DNA from 2 places in the Sporosarcina sp. NPDC096371 genome. Region 2 is predicted to be linked to the other one. Evidence: riboswitches for the same ligand, from Rfam matches in the RefSeq annotation. Region 2 holds a riboswitch; the other holds the start of a gene.
What was found. Region 2 has a riboswitch for lysine ahead of dapA (4-hydroxy-tetrahydrodipicolinate synthase). Riboswitches for the same ligand answer to the same signal wherever they lie in the genome.

Region 1 (3,163 bases), on a different contig from region 2:
GGCACGCCTCTTTTATCTAATTTCCCTAAAAATCGTGGTGCTTTGCCATCGCGCGCTAAGTCCCAAAGCATTCGAGTCGAGGCATACATGCCCGAGTTACCCGCGGATAAGACAGCCGTTAAAATGATTGCGTTCATAACGGATGCAGCAAATGCAAATCCAGCGCGTTCAAAAACGAGAGTGAACGGGCTCACTGTAATTGCATCACTCAATAATCGGGGATCTGTATAGGGAAGAATCAATCCGATTATAAAAATCGATAAGATGTAAAAAAGAAGGATTCGCCAAAATACAGAGTTAATGGCCTTTGGGATTGCTTTTTCCGGATTTTCACTCTCACCAGCTGCTACCCCAAGTAATTCTGTTCCTTGGAATGAAAAACCTGCAGCCATGAAAATACCAAGAATCGCAAAGAACCCGCCGTTGAACGGAGCGTCTCCAATTGTAAAGTTGGTAAAGCCGATAAATTCCCCACCCATAATCCCGAAAATCATTAAAAATCCAGTAATAATGAAGATAATGACCGTCACGACTTTGATCAGCGCAAACCAGAATTCAGCTTCCCCAAATCCTTTGACAGACATATAGTTGAAGCCGAACATAATGACAAGTGCAAGTGCACTCCAAATAAATGAAGGACTTTCTGGAAACCAGAATTTCATAATCAATACAACTGCAGCAAGTTCAGCGGCAATCGTAATCGCCCAGTTATACCAGTAATTCCAGCCGATTGCAAACCCAAATGCTGGGTCAACGAACTTTGTCGCGTAGACCTTGAATGAACCCGCGACTGGCATGAAAGCTGCCATCTCTGCAAGACTTGTCATTAAGAAGTAAACCATAATCCCGACAGCTGCATAGGCAACGAGTGCCCCTCCAGGACCGGCAGTATGAATTGCACCACCACTTGCTAAGAAAATGCCTGTTCCGATCGATCCTCCAAGAGAAATCATCATCAGGTGGCGTGCCTTCAGTGTTCTTTTTAATTGTGTTGGATTCGATGACGTTGATGAATTCGCCAAGTTGTACACTCCTTTTTTTGTTGGAAGGTTGAATTTTTTAGGGCAAATAAAAACAACCATCGAAGAAAATCGACGGCTGAATAATATAAGTCCGATTAATCCTTCCGAAGATAGTTCTCCACGTAAAATACGTGACAATGATGTCCCTCTTCGAACACATCACCAGCATGAATAGACAATGATCTATCCAAACTTCGGCAACTTATCCTTTCAAACGGAGTCCTAAATGTCATTGAATCTCGTCCGTCCTACTCTTATAAGTTGCGACCTCTACCCCATCAGTGAATGGGAGTATTTAATTAATATAAAAAGTATAGCACTTCTTATTAATTATACAATGGAAAACCTTGTTATTCTACCTTTCGTAATTTTCGATAAAAGTATATAAGCATAATGATGAAACACGTCATCCGATTCGGATTCAATCGGAACGCATTTAAACGAAGTCTTTCAACAAAATGAGCAAGCGGCAAATTTATGTTATGAGGAAATCCAATTGCGTAAACAATTGTACAAAGCGAAACAGAAAGGGGATACCCCGCAAGTAAAAGTGAAGGTTGCAGATATTGAGTTAATTGTAGAAGAAAAAACAGAAATTCCTATGACAAAATTATAAGTAGCGAAACAAGTGAAAATGAAAGGGATCGCAGAAAATTCACTTGATAGCGTGTACTTGATGCTTGGAGATTTACAAGTAACCATTGAAGAAAATGATATTGCCATTACGATTTCTTTGGAAGCAAAACAAGCATTGGTCAAACTAGGGTACGACAAGCGCTTCGGTGCCGGACCACTGAGCAGAGTTATTCAAGATAAAATTGAAGATCCATTAACGGACCTCGTTTTGGAAGAAAACATTGGAAAAGTCCATGTTGGTGTTGAGGATGAAGAAATTGTTGTTCGCAAAGTGTAATGGCATCACCCCCTGAAAATAGTTTCAAGAGGTGTTTTGGGTTTGAATCAGTTTAAAGTGACTAGCATTTCTTTGGTATGAGGAATGCTTTTTCAGCTGAAATATAATGATATCGATAAAAACTATTGATAATGAATAATTATTTATTGCAAAACGATAAATATGATGCTAAAATCAGATTAGCAATCAATAAGTGAGGTGATTTTATGAAACGGAAGCAAGGTTCAACCATTTTCTTGAAGGTAGTTGTTTTTCTTATGGCGACTCCGGTTCTTGCTTTGTGTCTCTTTTGGTTGCCTGGGGTAGCGAGTAGGGATGCAGCAGCGAATCCAGAGACTGCATACTTGCAATATCCATTTTTAGCGTGTTCATATGGATTGGCTATTCCATTTTTTATTGCGTTGTATCAAACATTTAAACTGCTAACCTACATAGATGCGAATAAGGCCTTCTCAGAATTAGCTGTCCATGCATTGAAGGTGATCAAATACTGCGCAATCACAATTAGTATCTCCATCGTACTAGCAATCGTCTTTATCGCACTATTTATGGAAGGGGATAGAGCGGGCGTGATTATGCTGGGATTAATCGGCACAGTGGCTTCAGGCATTATTGCAGCTTTTGCGACACTTCTTCAAAAGCTGTTACAAGAAGCACTGGATCGACGGATAGAAAATGACCTGACGATATGAAGTGAAATAACGTGATTTTGTTATTTTTTTATCAAGTAAAAAAGATGATTAGGGGAAAATGTGAATAAAAAATAAATCAGCGAGGTGCTTTTTATGAAAAGAGGAACAACCTTATTTTTAAGGATAGCTGTTATACTAATGGGAATTCCAATTCTTGCTTTGTGCATTTTTGTAGTGCCTGAGATCGCGAGTTTTACAGCAGAATTATATCCAGATATGGCTTTTTTGAAATATCTAATTTGTATCGATTTGTATGCAGCAGCAATACCTTTTTACTTTGCGCTGTATCAAGCTTTTAAACTGTTAAACTATATTGACAAAAATAAAGCCTTCTCGGAATTATCTGTAAGAGCTTTGAAGACAATCAAATACTGTGCAATCGCAATTAGTAGCTTGTTTGTGATAGGCATGCCACTCTTTTATCTTTTGGCGGAGGCAGACGATGCTCCAGGTGTCATCGTAATCGGAATGGTCATCATTTTTGCTTCAATGGTGATTGGCGTCTTTGCTGCTGTTCTCCAAAGACTTTTACAAGA
Region 2 (3,163 bases):
CGCGGTTGTTTTAGTTTTGTCATTATCACTACAAGCCGTCAACAAAGCAACGCAAACGAAAAAAAGTATAGACCTTCTCACACTTCAATTAAGCCCCCTTTTCTCCTATTAGTGTATAAATATTTTAATGATTTAATGTTTGTTACATTCCAATATTTATTGGTCTTTACTGATATCATAGAGCGAATTCACAAATCATAGTCCGCACGCGAAGTCGGAACTGCGATAAATGCCTCACGTTTCTTGTCATCATGTCATCACGCAAATCAACGGGGCGGAGCGCTAATTTCACTTCTTCCCCATCACTAAGGAGATGCATAAATCGCTCAACCAAGGGTTTATAGAAAAGGTAGATTATTTCAAAAATACATTGCCGATTTAGACTCGTTTGGATAAGATTACTGAAAGAGGAGGAATTTCTGTGAAAAGATTATTAGATTGTACCGCTTCTGATTTTCAAAAAATGAATGGGCAAGACTTAAAGAAATCGATCCGAGCATGTGAGGGAAGAGTGATGTTATCGGAGACAATGACTTCTGTAGCACCCTTATATCCAGGTATCACAAATGCTGAACTTGCAGCTTCCTTTGGTGCGGATTTATTATTATTGAATTTATTTGATGTTTTTAACCCGGCTGTTGAAGGATACGAATGTGATAGGAATGAGTCAATCATCCAAAAGGTGAAGGAATTAACGGGACGTCCTGTCGGTCTAAATTTGGAACCCGTTGATCTTAACGCTGAACAAATTGAAAAGCTGGACACAGTCTCAAAAGGTAGAATGGCTACCGAAGAAGCATTAACAGAAGCAAAAAAACTAGGTTTTGATTTTATTTGTTTAACAGGGAATCCAAAAACTGGAGTTACAAACGATGAAACAGTCGTTGCCATTAAGAAAGCGCGAGAGATTTTTGGCGAAGAAGGATTAATTATCGCTGGAAAAATGCATGGTGCTGGTGTCGCTAACGAAACGGGTAGCGGTATTATTTCAGAAGCGACTCTTTCAAGCTTTATCGAAGCGGGTGCTGATGTTATTTTAATGCCAGCTCCAGGAACCGTACCAGGAATCACGGTGGATACGGCTGAAAAATACGTTCGCTTTGTCCATTCAAAAGGTGCATTGGCCATGCTCACCATCGGAACAAGCCAAGAAGGGGCGGATGAGGCAACGATACGCCAAATCGCACTCAACAGTAAAATGGCAGGCGCTGATATTTACCATATCGGTGATACAGGTTTTTATGGGATTGCGGTGCCCGAAAACATCATGACGTATTCAATCGTCATTAGAGGAAGACGACATACTTATGTAAGAATGGCAGCATCTGTGAGGCGTTGAACGAGGATTTATAGTGCCTCCCCAACAAACAATTTCACTTTCAACTTGCATTTATACCAAATTACGTGTAAGGTGGTAATAATTTAATATTACTTATTTCGAACTTTGAAGTAAGGATAGAGGCGCAAAAACCATTAGTAGACAATCCGAGGATAATGAGATCCTGTGAAGATTGTAGAAAGGGGGATTTGCCGAAGTGGAGAGACACTCATTATCTCAAAGCTGGTTCTGTGTTGAACAAGTACAGGATTGTCATATAGGAGACTATATGGAGGGCTATCTTATGCAAAGAAATAATCTATTATTTCACTGCAACAACGAACCCTCGTTGTTGCTTTTTTGCGTCAATTTATCTGGATTCAGATAAAGCCTCTGGCGGATATCAAGCAGGTACGCCAAGGCATAATTGATAATTGCCCTCCACCCTCTATTTTATTTTTTACTAAAAAAATGAATAGGATGTGGAGAATGATGAATTTCGGACAAGTTGTAACAGCTATGGTAACTCCTTTTGATGAACATGGGGACATTGATTTTGAAGCAACGAGGAATTTGATTGATTATTTAATCGCTAACGGAACGGATAGTTTAGTTGTGTCAGGCACAACTGGAGAATCACCGACATTAACGACTGAGGAAAAGGTCCAATTATTTAAGTTTGCAGTGGAAGTTGTGGGTGGCAGAGTGCCAGTAATTGCCGGAACAGGCTCGAACAGCACAAGGGAATCGATTGAACTAACAATGTTAGCAGAAGATGTTGGTATCAATGCGGTTATGCTCGTCGCCCCGTACTATAACAAGCCATGCCAGGAAGGTTTGTTTCAACACTTCCAAACGATTGCAGCAGCAACTTCTTTACCGATTATGTTATACAATGTGCCAGGGCGAACAGTTGTCAATATCGACGTCGATACAGTCATCCGCCTGGCAGCAATCCCGAATATCGTTGCGATTAAAGAAGCAAGCGGCAATTTGGATGCAATGGCTGAAATCATCGAACAGACGCCCACAGGGTTTTCCTTATATAGCGGCGATGACGGCTTAACGATTCCGGTATTAGCAATTGGGGGAGCTGGCGTTGTTTCTGTTTCCTCTCATATTGTAGGAAATGAAATGCAAGCGATGATTAAAAACTTCAAAATGGGCCATATCAAAGAGGCGGCTGTAGACCACCGTAAATTGTTGCCGATTATGAAAGCTCTTTTTGCCGCCCCAAATCCATCGCCAGTAAAAGCGGCATTGAATCTAAAAGGAATTCCCGTCGGCGGCGTCCGTTTGCCGATGATTCCATTGAACGATGGAGAGCTCCATTCATTGCAACGTACGTTGTCTATTTATGATAATGTGAATGTCTGATCATCATGGGGCCACGGCCACATTCACTCAAACAAACACGTTAGACTGTCCAGAATTTTGGTGTAACTGAACTGTTCGGTTGGGGGCGATTACTACCACATAAGTCGAATCATTCCCATAAAAGAAGCAGGCAGAGAAAACGAAACGTTTCCCTGCCTGCTCTCTTCTTATTGTACAGCTCCTTCACGATTGAATGAATGACTATCACCAATAAAGTAGCACTTATTTTTCTAAAAAAACAAACCCAAACTCTTCATTTTCCACAATAACCTTCATGTCAAACTCCTTCAAAAACCAGGAATTCTCCTCATTAAAGTAAAAAGTAATTCCTTCAACCTCAGCTTTTTCACCTATACTTCCTTCTTTTCCAACGGACATACCTAAAGAATAATTGGGATGTGCAGTAGGAATCCCACCGTAAAGTTGAATGTAATATTGAACATAATCACCTTGTTCTAAATCCATTTC

Region 1: another riboswitch for lysine. It lies ahead of ACIQ0H_RS19130 (amino acid permease); the one in region 2 lies ahead of dapA (4-hydroxy-tetrahydrodipicolinate synthase).

The regions. Positions count from the first base shown of each region.
Region 1 is NZ_JBIWFE010000009.1:147,517-150,679, forward strand. Features, by position in the region: gene ACIQ0H_RS19130 (amino acid permease) at 1-1,082, opposite strand, end outside; lysine riboswitch at 1,126-1,303, opposite strand; gene ACIQ0H_RS19135 (hypothetical protein) at 1,657-1,935, shown strand; gene ACIQ0H_RS19140 (DUF2975 domain-containing protein) at 2,142-2,627, shown strand; gene ACIQ0H_RS19145 (DUF2975 domain-containing protein) at 2,721-3,163, shown strand, end outside.
Region 2 is NZ_JBIWFE010000002.1:42,152-45,314, reverse strand. Features, by position in the region: gene ACIQ0H_RS06180 (hypothetical protein) at 1-81, opposite strand, end outside; gene ACIQ0H_RS06175 (DUF7916 family protein) at 422-1,339, shown strand; lysine riboswitch at 1,449-1,626, shown strand; gene dapA (4-hydroxy-tetrahydrodipicolinate synthase) at 1,811-2,695, shown strand; gene ACIQ0H_RS06165 (HesB/YadR/YfhF family protein) at 2,918-3,163, opposite strand, start outside.